DNA from 4 places in the Klebsiella sp. KE9456 genome. Region 1 is predicted to be linked to each of the others. Evidence: predicted binding sites of a transcription regulator. Region 1 holds the regulator's gene; each other region holds the start of a gene.
What was found. The regulator CRP, encoded in region 1, controls carbon source genes, mostly activating them, when cyclic AMP is high. The targets are predictions, from matches to a motif close to ATGTGANNNNNNTCACAT.
Positions count from the first base shown of each region.

Region 1 (4,273 bases):
TATGGCTGCGTGCCGACGGCCGCGGTAGGCTATTCCCTCGGAGGCAATATGTTAGGCTGCCTGCTGGCGAAAGAAGGCGACGATATTCCCGTCAATGCCGCAGTGATCGTCTCAGCGCCATTTATGCTGGAAGCCTGTAGCTATCATATGGACAAAGGGTTTTCCCGTGTTTATCAACGCTACCTGCTCAACCTGTTGAAAGCTAACGCCGCGCGCAAACTCAAAGCCTATCCAGGCTCGCTGCCCGTCGATTTACGTCAGCTAAAAAGCATGCGCCGCATCCGGGAGTTTGACGACAGCATTACCGCCCGGATCCACGGTTTTGCCGATGCGCTGGACTACTATCGCCAGTGCAGCGCCATGCCGCGCTTAAGCGATATCACGAAACCAACGTTGATTATTCATGCGAAAGACGATCCTTTTATGGATCACCATTCGATTCCCCCGCAGGAACAGCTTCCGGCAAATGTCGAATATCAGCTAACGGAGCACGGCGGGCATGTTGGTTTCGTCGGCGGTACGCTGCGTAAGCCAGAGATGTGGCTGGAAAAACGGATTCCGGCCTGGCTAACCCGCTGGTTAGGAGGGAAAATATGATTATTCCCTGGCAGGATCTCGATCCCGAAACGCTGGATAATCTGATTGAAAGCTTTGTATTACGCGAAGGCACCGATTATGGTGAGCATGAACGTTCGCTGACAGATAAAGTCTCTGATGTTAAACAACAGCTAAAAAGCGGAGAAGCCGTGCTGGTGTGGTCAGAACTGCACGAGACGGTCAACATCATGCCCCGCAAGCAGTTTCACGGCTAAAGCGGCGCACACTATCGTTTACCCTGGGAGTTGTTATGTCTGCCAAACATCCGGTGATTGCCGTCACGGGCTCCAGCGGCGCGGGAACCACAACCACCAGCCTCGCCTTTCGCAAAATCTTCGCGCAGTTAAACCTGCACGCCGCTGAAGTGGAAGGCGACAGCTTTCACCGCTATACCCGCCCGGAAATGGACATGGCGATCCGCAAGGCGCGGGATCAGGGCAAGCATATCAGTTACTTTGGCCCTGAAGCGAACGACTTCGGCCTGCTGAAACAGACTTTCGTTGAATACGGGCAGAGCGGCAAAGGTCAGTCGCGCAAGTATTTACATACCTATGATGAAGCCGTACCGTGGAACCAGGTGCCGGGGACCTTCACCCCCTGGCAACCACTCCCCGAACCCACTGACGTACTGTTTTATGAAGGGCTGCATGGCGGCGTCGTTACGCCGCAGCATGATGTCGCGAGCCATGTCGACCTGCTGGTCGGCGTCGTGCCCATCGTCAATCTGGAGTGGATCCAGAAGCTTATCCGCGACACCAGCGAACGCGGGCACTCCCGTGAGGCGGTAATGGATTCCGTCGTTCGCTCAATGGAGGATTACATCAATTTCATCACCCCGCAGTTTTCGCGTACCCATCTCAACTTCCAGCGCGTTCCCACGGTGGATACCTCCAATCCCTTTGCGGCCAAAGCCATTCCTTCACTGGATGAGAGCTTTGTCGTTATCCATTTCCGTAATCTGAGAAACATCGATTTCCCCTGGCTTCTGGCCATGCTTCAGGGCTCGTTTATCTCACATATGAACACTCTGGTTGTACCGGGAGGCAAAATGGGACTGGCGATGGAGCTGATCATGACGCCGCTGGTCGAGCGGCTGATGGAAGGCAGGAAAATCAGTTAACGAATGACTCCCCCCGGTAGCGCGAACGTCTGCCGGGGTCTTGTTGGCTTACTCTTCGATCACTTCATAAGAGTGGGTAATATTTACCGCTTTCTCCAGCATCAGCGCCACCGAGCAATATTTTTCCGCTGACAGGTCAACAGCACGAGAAACGGCAGCCTCTTTCAGCGCCTTACCGGTCACGATAAAATGCAGATTAATATGGGTAAACAGACGCGGCGCCTCTTCCCGACGTTCCGAGGTCAGCTTGACTTCACAGTTGGTGACGTTATGGCGCCCCTTCTGTAAAATGGAGACGACGTCAATCGCGCTGCATCCGCCCGCCGCCATCAGCACCATTTCCATCGGGCTGGGGGCTTTATCACCGGAATTCCCGTCCATCAGAATCTGGTGACCAGAAGCCGACTCTCCAATGAAGGTTAACCCTTCAACCCACTTCACTCGCGCTTGCATAAATTGAACTCCAGAGCTGTAATTTTCCTGACAGATTACGCGCACATAACAATTCTGGCAACGGAAGGCGACCTGGGTCATGCTGAAGCGAGACACCAGGAGACATGCAGCGAAAGCTATGCTAAAACAGTCTGGATGCTACAGTAATACATTGATGTACTGCATGTATGCAGAGGAGTTCACATTACAGGCTGCGGAAAAATTCCAGCCAGATTCCCAGGTACAGGGATTTAATACGATTGCATGCCCGGATGCCGTGTAGTGTCGGCACCCGGAGATAGCTGATAACAGAGGATAACCGCGCATGGTGCTTGGCAAACCGCAAACAGACCCTACCCTCGAATGGTTCTTGTCTCATTGCCACATTCATAAGTACCCCTCAAAGAGCACGCTGATCCACCAGGGTGAGAAAGCAGAAACGCTGTACTACATCGTTAAAGGCTCAGTGGCTGTACTCATCAAGGATGAAGAAGGCAAAGAGATGATCCTCTCTTACCTCAACCAGGGCGATTTCATCGGTGAATTAGGCTTGTTTGAAGAAGGTCAGGAACGTAGCGCCTGGGTACGTGCTAAAACCGCATGTGAAGTGGCTGAAATCTCCTACAAAAAATTCCGTCAGTTGATCCAGGTAAACCCGGATATCCTGATGCGTCTCTCTTCGCAAATGGCGCGTCGCCTGCAGGTTACGTCTGAGAAAGTGGGTAACCTTGCCTTCCTCGACGTTACCGGTCGCATCGCTCAGACGCTGCTGAATCTGGCAAAACAGCCGGATGCAATGACCCACCCCGACGGTATGCAAATTAAAATTACCCGTCAGGAAATTGGTCAGATCGTCGGCTGCTCCCGCGAAACCGTTGGCCGGATACTGAAAATGCTGGAAGATCAAAACCTGATCTCCGCGCACGGTAAAACTATCGTCGTCTACGGTACCCGTTAAGTCGGTAAAACGGCGTATTGTCTGACAATACGCCGTTTTTGTTTCCTCCCCATGTGGCGCAGGCTGATTTATCACCCGGAAGTCAACTATGCACTGCGGCAAACGCTGGTGTTATGTCTGCCAGTTGCAACGGGACTTCTTCTTGGTCATTTACAGCAGGGACTCCTGTTTTCCCTCGTTCCTGCCTGCTGCAATATTGCCGGTCTGGATACACCGCATAAACGCTTCTTTAAGCGCCTGATCATTGGCGGCTGCTTGTTCGCTGGCAGTAGCCTGATTGTCCAGCTCCTTCTGCAGCGGGAAATTCCTTTACCACTAATCCTGACCGGGCTGACCCTGATTCTCGGCGTTACTGCCGAAATCAGTTCGCTTCATGCGAGATTGTTACCCGCCTCGCTTATCGCCGCCAGTTTTACTCTGAGCCTTGCAGGCAATATGCCGATCCAGGAACCGTTGCTAATCTATGCACTCGGCACCCTATGGTATGGAATTTTTAACTGGTTCTGGTTTTGGCTGTGGCGCGAACAGCCGCTGCGCGAATCTCTGAGCCTGCTCTATCGGGAGCTGGCCAGTTATTGTGAAGCCAAATACAGCCTGCTGACCCAGCATACCGATCCGGCCACCTCGTTGCCGCCCCTGCTCAACCGCCAACAAAAAGTGGTCGATCTGATTACCCAGTGCTACCAGCAGATGCATATGCTGGCGGCCAACCAGCACAGCGATCATAAACGCCTGCTGCGCGCTTTCCAGGTTGGTCTGGATCTCCAGGAGCACATCTCCGTCAGCCTGCACCAACCGGAAGAGGTGCAGAAACTGGTGGAGCGCAGCCACGCAGAAGCGGTAATTCGCTGGAACGCGCAAACCATCGCCGCTCGACTGCGCGAACTGGCGGATGATCTGCTTTACCATCGCTATCCTCAGCGCTTTCAGATGGATAAACAGATCGGCGCTCTGGAAAAGATCGCCTGGCAGCATCCGGATAACCCGGTCGGCCAGTTTTGCGCCTGGCATTTCAGTCGCATTGCCCGGGTTTTACGCACCCAGCGCCCTCTGTACTCCCGAAATCTGATGGCGGATAAAACCCGCCGCCTGCCGCTGCTACCGGCGTTGAAAAGCTATCTGTCGCTTAAATCACCGGCGTTACGTAACGCGGCGCGCATCAGCGT
Region 1 covers NZ_JBDYQK010000027.1:12,675-16,947, forward strand. Annotated here, with positions in the region: gene ABK821_RS21730 (hydrolase) at 1-597, shown strand, start outside; gene ABK821_RS21735 (YheU family protein) at 594-812, shown strand; gene ABK821_RS21740 (phosphoribulokinase) at 848-1,717, shown strand; gene ABK821_RS21745 (OsmC family protein) at 1,766-2,170, opposite strand; gene crp (cAMP-activated global transcriptional regulator CRP) at 2,475-3,107, shown strand; gene ABK821_RS21755 (YccS/YhfK family putative transporter) at 3,159-4,273, shown strand, end outside.

Region 2 (4,273 bases), on a different contig from region 1:
GGCCGCGCCGTTCTGAGATTTAACGGCAGCCAGGTAGCCGAAGTAAGTCCACTGAATTGCTTCCTGAGCGTTGGTAGCCGGACCAGAGATATCGCAGCCATATTTAGCCGCCATCTCTTTAATCTGACCCAGAGCGCGGTGCTGTTCAGCGATTTCTTCACGCAGACGGATAGTCGCTTCCAGGTTTACGCCATTCTCCAGATCGGACTGCAGAGAGGTAAACTGCGCGAATTTGTCTTTCGCCAGGTAGTCGATACCGTACAGCGCAACGCGACGGTAGTCGCCGATGATACGGCCGCGGCCATAGGCATCCGGCAGACCGGTGAGAACACCGGATTTACGGCAACGCAGGATGTCCGGCGTATAAACATCGAACACGCCCTGGTTGTGTGTTTTACGGTATTCAGTGAAGATTTTTTTCAGCATCGGGTCCAGTTCGCGATTGTACGCTTTGCAGGAACCTTCAACCATTTTGATACCGCCAAACGGGATAATCGCACGTTTCAGCGGTGCTTCAGTCTGCAGACCAACGATTTTCTCAAGCGCCTTATTAATGTAGCCAGCGTCATGAGCAGTGATGGTGGAAGCAACGGAGGTGTCAAAGTCAACAGGCGCGTGAGTGCGGTTTTCCTGTTTAACGCCTTCCATTACGCTGTCCCATAGCTTGGTGGTCGCGTCAGTTGCGCCAGCCAGGAAGGACTCATCACCTTCGTACGGGGTATAGTTTTTCTGGATGAAGTCGCGGACGTTGACTTCGTTCTGCCAGTCACCTTTCGCAAAACCTTCCCAGGCTGTGGCTAACTTTTCATTAAGCTCGGACATGTAACACCTACCTTCTTAAGTGGATTTTTTATTTACTGCCTGAAACAACCTTTAGTGATGGTTATCGCCACGCAGGTAAATCACCCAGTATGTCAACCCAACCAGTAAACCACCGCCGATGATGTTCCCGATAGTTACCGGAATCAGGTTATCAGTGATGAAATTCATGACGGTCAGGTGAGAGAAATTTTCCGGGGTTGAACCAACAGCGGTCCAGAACTCCGGACTCGCAAAGTCGCGAGTGATGATGCCCATCGGGATCATAAACATGTTCGCGATACTATGCTCAAATCCGCTGGCAACAAACATTGCCACCGGTAAAACCATAATCATGGCTTTATCCATCAGGCTGCGGCCAGAGTAACTCATCCATACTGCAAGGCAGACCATCAGGTTTGCCAGGATACCCAGGCATACGGCTTCAATAAAAGTATGGTGCATTTTGTGGTCGGCGGTTTGCAAGACGTTAAGTCCCCACTGACCGTTGGCAACCATATATTCGCCTGAAAGCCACATTAGCAACACAAAGAGTAAGCAGCCAATCAGGTTACCAACATAGACATTGAGCCAGTTTTTCGCCAGTTGACCCCACGTAATTCTCCCGTTGGCTTTCGCGACAACGATAAGTACGGTTGAGGTGAACAGGTCGGCACCGCAAATAACGCAAAGAATCAAACCCAGTGAGAAGCAGATACCCCCAATCAGTTTGGCAACACCAAAAGGCATCCCGGCAGTGCCGGTTGTTGCTGTAATATAGAAAACAAAAGCGATAGAGATGAAGACACCTGCGGTGATAGCCAGATAAAACGTCTTTATCGGATGTTTTGTCGCTTTATAGACACCTGCTTCTTCGGCGACTTTCGCCATTGCGGCAGGAAGTAAAAGATCAAAAGGGTTGTCAGCTTTCACACTAACTCTCTCTTTATGTAAGTTGGCGGTGAGATACTAACAAAGCATTATAGAAGGGAATTTGATATAGATCATATCCGGCCGGAACTATAGGCCTTTTTAGTGTGTGGAATAGGCTGTAAATGATATTAACTTATTGTTTTTTAATTAAAAAATAAATTTTAAAATTTACAAATAATGTTGATTTTTTTCATTTTGCTCCCGTTTTTCGGTTAATTAAAATGGGGTATTTTTATTAAAATTAACAATATTTGCGTGTTGTTTTATTATTTCTCACCACTAATTAACTTTATTGATACAAATAATGCAAAGCAGGTGGGAAAAGTTAAAAAAAAGGGGCGTCGCCGCCCCCACAAGGCATGTTTTCTGGGCTGCAAATGAATGCTTATTTACTCCAGAAGGTAGTTTTTGCGCGCTGTAGCTTTTCATAGGCCTTCAGCAATGACTGATGAGCCGGGAAAGCCCGCAGATCGCCGTCAATGGCCTGTAAGCCATAGAATGGCGCTTCACCGCTGAGCGCGGCGCTGGCGGCCTCAACCGTTTCGGCGCCGTACATGCGGACAAAAGCGTTCAGGTATTGCAGCGGCTGGCGCTCCTCTTCCAGGCTCAGCAGCAGTAAGGTTTGCAGGCAGCGGTAGTAGTTGGAGCGTTCGGCGCTAAAGATTGAGGCGTTGAATTCCATGGTCCACTCGGTCCAGATCAATGCCTGTTCAATATCGCCGCCCGCCAGCGCCAGCATCGCTTTCAGTTCACCGATGCGCAGCGTATACCAGCCGTTGTCTTTACCGGTCGCCAGGCCCAGCAGTTCACGTACGCGGGTGAAATCATCAAGGCCTTCGTCATCTATCTGTTCAATAAGCGCCAGATAATCTTCTTTTTCCCACTCGCTTCCCGGCAGGGAAAGAAGGGTTTCTCGCAGATGCGCGCCCATATTGTTATTTGCCAGCCAGAGATCTTCCGCCGGGTAGATATCGGACATACCCGGGACGATGATCCGGCAGGCGTAGACGCCCAGATGTTCGTAATCGGCGATATAAACGTCTTTATCTTCTTCCTTAAAGATAGCCATCAGGGTGGCGAACTCTTCATCCGTGGTGCCGGAGAAGCTCCAGTCCACAAACGGGTAGTCGGCATCCTGCTTAAACATATCCCACGAGATCAGGCCGCTGGAATCGATAAAGTGGGTTTCAAGGTTCGCATGTTCAGCCACTTCTTCATCATCGAAGGTGGGAGGCGTGAAGACATCGAGATCTTTCAGGCTGCGGCCCTGCAGCAATTCGGTGACGGTACGTTCAAGCGCCACGCCGAAATCAGGATGCGCGCCGAAGGAGGCGAAGCAGGTGCCGTTAGTTGGGTTAAACAGCACTACGCAGATCACCGGATATTTACCGCCCAGCGAACCGTCGTAGGCGAAAATCGGGAAGCCTTCCGCCTCCAGCTTATTGATCGATTCTACAACGCCCGGATAGCGCGCCATCACTTCTGCCGGAATCTCCGGCAGGCTGATGCTTTCGGCGATAATACGGTTTTTAATATGGCGCTCAAATACTTCTGACAGGCCCTGAACGCGGGCTTCGTTGCGGGTATTGCCCGCGGACATCCCGTTAGAGACGTACAGGTTGCCAACGATATTCATCGGAATGTAGACCGTCTCGCCATCGGACTGACGGGTGAACGGCAGACCGCAGACGCCGCGATCGTCATTACCTGACTGCAAATCGACCAGCATGCTGGCGGTTAACTGATCGTCAGGATCGTAGAACGCGCGCAGGCGGGCATCCAGCAGCCCTTCCGGCACGGCGTCATCATTGGTTAACGGGAACCATTTTTCATTCGGGTAGTGAACAAAAGGGCCGTTGGCGATAGTGTCGCCCAGCCAGAAATCGGCAAAGAAGTAGTTAGTGGAGAGACGCTCAAAGTATTCTCCGAGCGCTGAAGCCAGCGCGGCTTTTTTGGTCGCGCCTTTGCCGTTAGTGAAACACAGGGCGCACTCTTTATCGCGGATATGCACTGACCAGACGTGCGGCACCGGGTTGAGCCATGAGGCCTCTTCAATATCAAATCCGAGGTCGAGCAACTTCTGCTGGAAGCGAGCGATGGAATCTTCCAGGGCGGCATCTTTGCCGGGAATAAATGTTTGAGTCATGGCAGTCACTTTTATCGTACGGAAAGCGCGCAATGATACGGGTTTTAGATGGCAGGTGCCATCTCCATCGTCTGGCTATGCTTAAGATGACTTAACAACTGCTCAGGCGGTAACCATGAAGACATTTGACTGGCATCGTATGGCGCTTGATAAAGTGCCTGTAGACTTTCTGGCCGAGGTGGCGTTACGCAGCCTTTATACCTTCGTACTGGTATTTATTTTCCTGAAAATAACCGGGCGGCGCGGCGTTCGCCAGATGTCGCTGTTTGAAGTATTGATCATTCTGACTCTTGGATCAGCGGCGGGTGACGTCGCGTTCTACGACGATGTCCCCATGCTACCGGTGTTGGTGGTTTTTATTACCCTCGCAATATTGTACCGATTGATTATGTGGCT
Region 2 covers NZ_JBDYQK010000006.1:70,901-75,173, forward strand. Annotated here, with positions in the region: gene pflB (formate C-acetyltransferase) at 1-822, opposite strand, end outside; gene focA (formate transporter FocA) at 874-1,731, opposite strand; gene ycaO (30S ribosomal protein S12 methylthiotransferase accessory factor YcaO) at 2,117-3,877, opposite strand; gene ABK821_RS07860 (DUF421 domain-containing protein) at 3,993-4,273, shown strand, end outside.
Region 2: a site for CRP is predicted at 1,791-1,808, ahead of focA (formate transporter FocA). Genes of this name have one in related genera too.

Region 3 (4,273 bases), on a different contig from region 1:
AAAGGTCGGAATCAGGCTGATATCATCAAACGTTTTGGCAAATACCGCGTTCAACAGGCCCGCAAGGGAAAATAACACTGCGGTCAATATCAGCGTCAAAGCAACAAATAGCCAGGAGTGAACCTGAAACGGAACGAAAAACAGCGATATCGCGGTTACCAGAATCCCGACGCACAGACCACGGGCGACGCCGCCGCCAACATAACCGGCAATAACCACATGCGTAGGCACTGGCGCGACCAGCAGCTCTTCAATATTGCGCTGAAATTTTGCGCTAAAGAAAGAAGAAGCCACGTTGGCATAAGAGTTGGTGATCACCGCCATCATAATCAGACCCGGCACAATAAACTGCATATAGGTAAAACCGTGCATTTCACCAATACGCGAGCCGATCAGATTGCCGAAGATAACAAAGTAGAGGGTCATCGTAATAACCGGCGGTACCAGAGTCTGGATCCAGATGCGCATAAAACGATGAATTTCTTTGGTCCAGATGCTTTTCAGCGCAATCCAGTACAGCTGTATCATGCTGATTCTCCTTTTCTTTCATGTACCAGCGTGACAAACAGCTCTTCCAGGCGGTTAGCCTTATTACGCATACTTAACACCTGTATTCCCTGCGCACTCAACTGGGTAAATACGCTGTTAATTCCCTGCTCACGCAGCACTTCAACCTCCAGCGTCGAGGTATCAACCAGGCGATAGTGGTAACCCTCCAGTACCGGTAACGGGCTTTTGGGCGCCAGATCGAGAATAAACGTCTCTGATTTCAGCTTGGAAAGCAGCGCTTTCATTGAGGTGTTTTCCACCAGTTCACCGCGCTGAATAATGCCGATGTTGCGACACAGCATCTCAGCTTCTTCCAGATAGTGCGTGGTCAGGATAATCGTGGTGCCTTTATCATTTAAATCTTTCAAAAATCCCCACATTGAGCGGCGAAGTTCAATATCCACCCCCGCCGTTGGCTCATCAAGAATCAATAGCTTAGGCTCATGCATTAACGCCCTGGCAATCATCAGGCGACGTTTCATCCCGCCGGAGAGCATCCGCGCGCGTTCATGACGTTTTTCCCAAAGATCGAGCTGTTTGAGATACTTTTCACTACGAGCAGTGGCTACCTTACGTTCAACGCCATAGTAGCCCGCCTGATTGACGACGATCTGTTGTACGGTTTCAAAGGGGTTAAAATTGAACTCCTGCGGCACCAGGCCGAGCTGCCGTTTCGCGTTGACCACATCTTTTTGCAGGTCATAGCCAAATACATTGACCTCGCCGGAGGTTTTATTTACCAGTGAACTGATAATGCCAATAGTGGTGGATTTCCCGGCGCCGTTTGGCCCCAGGAGCGCGTAGAAATCGCCAGCTTCAACCTGCAGATCGATTCCTCGCAGCGCCTGAACCCCACCGGGGTAGGTTTTCTTCAGCTGTTTTAGTTCCAGAGCAATGGTCATTAAATATCTCTTCTCGTGTCCTGACACGCGATGGGTTGTTTTAAAAACGGTAAGGTTAACCTATATTAGCGCAACGCACTTACTTGGTTACAGGCCCGTAAACATCCATGAACGATATAGATACACTCATCAGCAATAATGCACTATGGTCAAAAATGCTGGTGGAGGAAGACCCCGGTTTTTTTGAAAAACTGGCACATACGCAGAAACCGCGCTTTCTGTGGATTGGATGTTCTGATAGCCGCGTCCCCGCTGAACGTTTGACTGGCCTGGAACCTGGCGAACTGTTCGTCCACCGTAACGTCGCTAATCTGGTGATTCATACCGACCTGAACTGTCTTTCGGTTGTGCAATACGCCGTTGACGTACTGGAGGTTGAGCATATCATCATTTGCGGCCACTATGGCTGCGGCGGCGTACAGGCGGCAGTTGAAAATACCGAACTCGGTCTTATCGACAACTGGCTGCTGCATATTCGCGATATCTGGTTTAAACACAGCTCATTGCTGGGCGACATGCCGGAAGAGCGTCGTCTGGACACCCTTTGCGAATTGAATGTGATGGAACAGGTCTACAACCTGGGGCATTCCACAATTATGCAGTCGGCATGGAAACGCGGACAAAAAGTGACTATCCACGGCTGGGCTTACGGTATCCACGATGGGATGTTACGCGATCTTGACGTGACCGCCGTCAGCCGTGAAACGCTGGAACAGCGCTATCGCCAGGGCATTTCCAACATTAAAAGCCGGCACGCCAGCCACAGGTAACTCACCCGCTTGCATCTATCCCGGATAAGCGGCAGCACGCTCCGGGATAGCGTGTAAAATCTTACTCGTCCAGCAGAATCACTTTGCCGATATACGGCAGATGGCGATAGCGCTGAGCATAATCAATGCCGTAGCCCACGACGAACTCATCAGGGATGGCAAAACCAACAAACTCCACCGGAACATCCACTTCACGACGGCTTGGCTTGTCCAGCAAAGTACAAATTGCCAGTGATTTTGGTTCGCGCAGGCTAAGAATTTCACGCACTTTTGACAGCGTGTTGCCAGAGTCGATGATATCTTCCACGATCAGCACATCTTTACCGCGGATATCTTCATCCAGGTCTTTGAGGATTTTTACATCACGGGTAGTAGACATACCGCTACCGTAGCTGGAAGCGGTCATGAAATCGACTTCATGCGGTACCTGAACTTCACGACACAGGTCGGCCATAAACATAAATGAACCGCGTAATAGCCCCACCAGCACCATTTCGCTACCGCTCTCTTTGTAACGTTCGTTGATTTGACGCCCCAGCTCAGCGATACGGGCTTTGATCTCGGTTTCCGGGATCATCACTTCTACAGTATGTTTCATAAACTAACCATTTGATTCTTAATATAAATCATCAAATCCGCTGCTATCGCAGCCGACATTGACCGGCAAGCCACGCAGTATACCAGTAAAAAGAAATTTACGGTGCAGGGATTAATAAAGCCAATTTTGTGATATCGGTCACACTTGTTAAATCCTATAATTAATTGCAGTTAAAAATTTACAAACAACCGAGTGTTTTTTTATGGCAGAAACAAAAAATCAACAATCACGGCGACTCGTGACGCTGACGGCACTTTTTGCAGCGTTCTGTGGCCTGTATCTTTTGATCGGCGGAGTGTGGCTGGTCGCGATTGGCGGCTCATGGTATTACCCTATCGCAGGCCTGGTGATGCTGGGTGTTACCGTTATGCTACTCCGCGGTAAGCGTTCTGCACTTTGGCTTTACGCCGCACTACTGCTGGCGACCATGATCTGGGGCGTATGGGAGGTTGGCTTCGATTTCTGGGCGCTGACGCCGCGCAGCGATATCCTGGTCTTCTTCGGCATCTGGCTTATTCTGCCCTTTGTCTGGCGTCGTCTGCCTGTTCCATCCAGCGGCGCGGTGGCCGGACTGGTTATCGCCCTGCTGATCAGCGGCGGCATCCTGACCTGGGCTGGCTTCAACGACCCGCAGGAGATCAATGGTACATTGAACGCTGATGCGACGCCCGCTGCAGCCATCTCCGATGTTGCCGATAGCGACTGGCCGGCATATGGCCGTAATCAGGAAGGCCAGCGTTACTCGCCGCTGAAACAGATCAATGCCGATAACGTGAAGAACCTGAAGGAAGCGTGGGTCTTCCGTACCGGGGATCTCAAACAGCCTAACGATCCGGGTGAAATCACCAACGAAGTGACGCCGATCAAAGTCGGCGACACGCTCTACCTCTGTACCGCTCATCAGCGTCTGTTCGCCCTTGATGCGGCCACCGGGAAAGAGAAGTGGCATTTCGATCCGCAGCTCAATGCCAACCCGTCCTTCCAGCACGTTACCTGCCGTGGTGTCTCTTATCATGAGGCCAAAGCAGATAACACGCCTGCCGATGTGCTTGCAGACTGCCCGCGCCGTATCATTCTGCCGGTCAACGATGGTCGGCTGTTCGCCATCAACGCCGACAACGGAAAGCCGTGTGAATCCTTTGCTAATAAAGGCATTCTCAACCTGCAAACCAATATGCCGGTCACCACACCAGGCATGTATGAACCCACTTCACCGCCGATTATTACCGACAAAACCATTGTCATCGCCGGTGCTGTGACTGATAACTTCTCAACCCGCGAGCCGTCGGGCGTGATTCGCGGTTTTGACGTCAACACCGGTAAGCTGCTGTGGGCATTCGACCCGGGTGCCAAAGATCCAAACGCTATCCCGGCAGATGAACATCATTTCACCCTGAATTCGCCGAACTCCTGGGCACCAGCGGCCTATGATGCGAAGCTGGATCTGGTCTATT
Region 3 covers NZ_JBDYQK010000002.1:252,619-256,891, reverse strand. Annotated here, with positions in the region: gene ABK821_RS03380 (ABC transporter permease) at 1-528, opposite strand, end outside; gene ABK821_RS03375 (ABC transporter ATP-binding protein) at 525-1,451, opposite strand; gene can (carbonate dehydratase) at 1,559-2,221, shown strand; gene hpt (hypoxanthine phosphoribosyltransferase) at 2,283-2,819, opposite strand; gene ABK821_RS03360 (glucose/quinate/shikimate family membrane-bound PQQ-dependent dehydrogenase) at 3,022-4,273, shown strand, end outside.
Region 3: a site for CRP is predicted at 2,946-2,963, ahead of hpt (hypoxanthine phosphoribosyltransferase). Genes of this name have one in related genera too.

Region 4 (4,273 bases), on a different contig from region 1:
CGTGGCCCATTAGCTGTAATGCCTTTTTGACCGCGGCTGGCGAGAACGCCACTTTATAAAGATCGGTACGTAGTCCGGTCACACTCTCCTGGGCCCTGCGAGAGCCTTCAATATTACCGGCCTTAAACTGTGACCAGATGGCGTTGATCTCGTTTGGTGCGACATTAGCCAACCCGGAAATGCAGGCGCTGCAGCCATCGACAAACCCCTGATGGATCAGTGAATCAGGGCCATTCAGCACGTTAAAATCGGCAATATCCTGTACCGCATCGAGGAACCCCTTCAGGCTTTCATAACTGCCTGCGCTGTCTTTGATGCCGATAATATTCGGATGTTTTGCCAGCGCCCGCGCGGTTTGCGGTTCGATTGTATTGCCCGTTCGCGCCGGGATGTTGTACAGAAACACCGGAACGCTCAGCGCGTCGGCGATGGCGGTATAGTGGCTGATAAGCTCCTCCTGTTTAAGCGGCACGAACCACGGGGTGATCACCGATACTGCGTCAACCCCCAGTTTTTCAATTTGCTTACCCAGACGAATGGTTTCGCGGGTGGATACTTCGCCAATGTGCGCGACCACCGGTGCTTTTCCGGCGGCTTCTTCCACGCAGGCTTTGGCGACGGCGACTTTTTCCGCCTCATTGAGTACAAAGAACTCGCCGTTGGTACCGCCGCAGAAAATACCGTTGCCCGCCGCCATCTGCCGCCGGACCTGCTGTTTCAGCGCCGGGATGTTCACTGCGCCATCGACGGAAAAAGGTGTGACAATGGCGGTCAAAACGCCGGTAATTGAATTGCTCATTCTGGTTTATCTCCCTGGTTTTATAGCTGTGGAAACAGCGTGCGATAAATCGCCTGGACCTGGTCCTGGTTGACGCTGCATGGTGCGTTATTCATTAACCGTTTAACGTTAAGCGCTGCTTCGCTGAGTTCGCCGATGCTCTGCTGCGGGACGCCCAGGGTGGCGAGGTTGTCGGGCAGCTGTAGTTTTTTCACCAGCGCTGCAAGCCAGGCTACCAACGCGTGTGATTTTTCTTCAGCGCTGAGAGTCAGGTCGGCATCGGGAAGCAGTTCCCAGACCTGGGCGAATTTTTCCACCGCATGCGGACGCACCACTTTCATACAGGGTGCCAGCAGGATGGCGTTCGCCACGCCATGGGGCAGATGATACTTGCCGCCCAGAGGATAGGAGAGAGCGTGGACCAGGTGGGTGCCCGCATGGTTAATCGCCACCCCGCCATAATAAGAGGCCCACAGCATCTCCAGTTTAGCCGTCAGATTCTGCGGATCGGTCACCGAAAGCTCGATATTGCGTACCAGCTTGTGCAGGCCAATCAACGCGGCGTTATCGCTAATCGGATTAGCGACCGTTGAGGTAAAGCATTCAAGCAGATGGCATAGCGCATCAATGCCGGTAGAAGATGCGATATGCGCGGGCATGCTGGTGGTTAACTCCGGCAGCAGGGCGACATAGTCCGGCAACAGTACCGGAGAGATAATCCCCACTTTGGTGTTCTGTTCCGGGATCGCCAGGATCGCGTTTGGTGTGGCTTCGGAACCGGTTCCCGCCGTCGCCGGGATCAATAATGATGCCACTTTCTGCTGCGGTTTTTCTCCCTCCAGCAGCGCGGTCAGCCCCGGCGAGCTGGGATGCAGCAGGACGGAGAGCAGCTTGGTCACATCCAGAACGCTGCCGCCACCGATCCCCACCACCATTTCCGGCTGGTCTGCGGTGACGAGACTATAGATCTGCGCCATATCATGCTGGCTCGGTTCGGCGGGAACCGCATCAATCATCTGTACCTGACGGCCTTCATCTTCCAGAAGCGCGCGAATCCGCCGCGTGGCGTCGAGTTTGCCAACATTGGTATCGGTGATCAGCAAAATCCGTTGTTTGCCTGCCAGCAGCGGGCGCAGGGCGGTAAACGCGCCCGCGCCGCTAATCAGAGTGCTGTTAATGGTTGCCACGTCTCTCTCCTGTCATTTGAATGATTGAATTTAATCATTCATGCTCGTATCACTCGCTTAGTGGAGAGAAGTTATAATTTATACAGCGAGTGAATAAATTGAACTTGCTCACATTTAATCAATTGTGATTGAATATAATCATTATCAGCTTCCAACAGCGAGATAAGGGATAACGATGGGCAGTGGCGATAATAAGGTGCTGGTGCTGGTGCTGGCTGATGACTTCACTGGCGCTAATGACGCAGGCGTTAGCCTGGCGGAGAGCGGAATGCGGGTTGAGGTGGCGTTCACTGCGGATTATCAAGGTGAGGCGCAGGCATTAATCCTCAATAGCGACAGTCGCGCGTTGACGGGTGAAGAGGCGGCGCGGCGTGTCACGCATTTACTACAGGCGGTCTGGCCACGTTTTCAGCCGCGGTGGATGGTGAAAAAAATCGACTCCACGCTGCGGGGGAATCCTGGTGCGGAGCTGGACGCCGCGATGCGGGCGATGAATTGCCGGGTGGCGGTTCTGGCGCCTGCTTTCCCGGCTGCCGGGCGGGTCACGCGCGGCGGTCAGTGCTTTGTGCATGGTTTACCGGTTGATGAAACGGAGTTCGCCAGCGACCCGAAAACACCGGTGCGTAGTGCGGATATTGCCACCGTCGTGGCGCAGCAGAGCGACTGTCGTTGTTTGCACGTGTCGCTGGATAAGCTGGCGACAGAACTGGCCTGTCCGGCCAGCATACCGCGCGTGCTGATTGTTGATGCGGAAGTGAATCACCAACTGGATGCGGTTATCGCCGCGGTAATGGATACGGAGCAGCACGTGCTGTTGGTGGGCTCGGCGGGTTTATGTGACGCGCTGGCGCGCAAGCTGAGCACCGTGCAGCATGGGCCGTTGCTGGCGGTTGTTGGTTCGATGAGTGAAATCGCTCAGCAGCAGGTTGCCAGTCTGAGTACCCATCCGCGGGTAACGCGGATCGATATTGATGTCGCCAGGGCTTTCGATGGCGATGCAACAACGGATGCCCGGCAAATTGCCGCGGTATTGAACGGAAATAATCATTGTGTGCTCACTACGCGGCCCGATAGCGCGGCGCGAAAGGGGATTGATGGTCTGTGCCATCAGTACGGCGTGGATCGTGCTGCGCTTGGGGAACGTATTTGCTGGTATCTGGCGCGGGTCAGCCAACTAGCTATCGCGCAGAGTCAGCCAGGCGCGCTCTATTTATCCGGCGGCGATGTAGCCATCGCTGTGGCCCAGGCGCTGGGCGCAAGCGGATTTCATATTACGGGTCGTGTGGCGCAGTGTGTGCCGTATGGCAATTTTCTGGGGAGTCGCTGGCAACGGCCGGTAATGACCAAGGCAGGCGGATTCGGCACGGCAACCACATTGCTGGAGGTCGTGAATTTTATTGAGGAGAAAATGAGTGACTAACATCATTGCGGTAACGATGGGTGACCCGGCTGGCATTGGTCCGGAAATTATTATTAAATCTCTGGCAACGGGGAAACTGAGCGGCGCGCCGGTGGTCGTGGTGGGCTGTGCGCAGACGCTGCGGCGGGTTATGGCGAAAGGAATTACTCCGCGTGCTGAGCTTCGCGTCATTGATAATCCCGGACAGGCGCAGTTTACGCCTGGCACCATTAATGTGATTGATGAGGCACTGACCGATCCGGAAGGATTGCGCGCCGGGGAGGTGCAGGCGCAGGCTGGCGATTTGGCTTACCGTTGCATCAAGCATGCCACGGCGCTGGCGCTGGCCGGTGACGTTTCGGCGATTGCCACCGCACCGCTAAACAAAGAGGCGCTGCATCTGGCCGGGCATCATTTCCCGGGGCATACTGAAATGCTGGCGCATCTGACGCAAACCAAAGATTTCGCGATGGTGCTGTATACGGATAAGCTAAAAGTTATCCATATATCCACACACGTTGCGTTGCGTCACTTCCTTGATAACCTGAATCAGACGCGCGTGGAGACGGTTATTGCTATCGCCGATAGCTTTCTGCGCCGTGTCGGCTTCAGCAATCCGCGTATTGCCGTCGCTGGCGTTAATCCTCACGCCGGCGAAAATGGCCTGTTTGGCGATGAAGAGATCCGTATCGTTGGTCCGGCGGTCGCAGCGATGAAAGCCAAAGGGCTCAACGTTACCGGCCCCTGTCCGCCGGATACGGTATTTATGCAGTGCCATGAAGGGATGTTTGATATGGTGGTGGCGATGTATCACGATCAGGGCCATATTCCGCTAAAATTACTCGGATTTTATGATGGGGTGAATATCACGGCCGGACTGCCGTTTATCCGGACTTCCGCAGACCACGG
Region 4 covers NZ_JBDYQK010000004.1:139,616-143,888, reverse strand. Annotated here, with positions in the region: gene ABK821_RS05680 (dihydrodipicolinate synthase family protein) at 1-799, opposite strand, end outside; gene ABK821_RS05675 (iron-containing alcohol dehydrogenase) at 820-1,965, opposite strand; gene ABK821_RS05670 (four-carbon acid sugar kinase family protein) at 2,141-3,385, shown strand; gene ABK821_RS05665 (D-threonate 4-phosphate dehydrogenase) at 3,378-4,273, shown strand, end outside.
Region 4: a site for CRP is predicted at 2,062-2,079, ahead of ABK821_RS05675 (iron-containing alcohol dehydrogenase). Genes of this name have one in related genera too.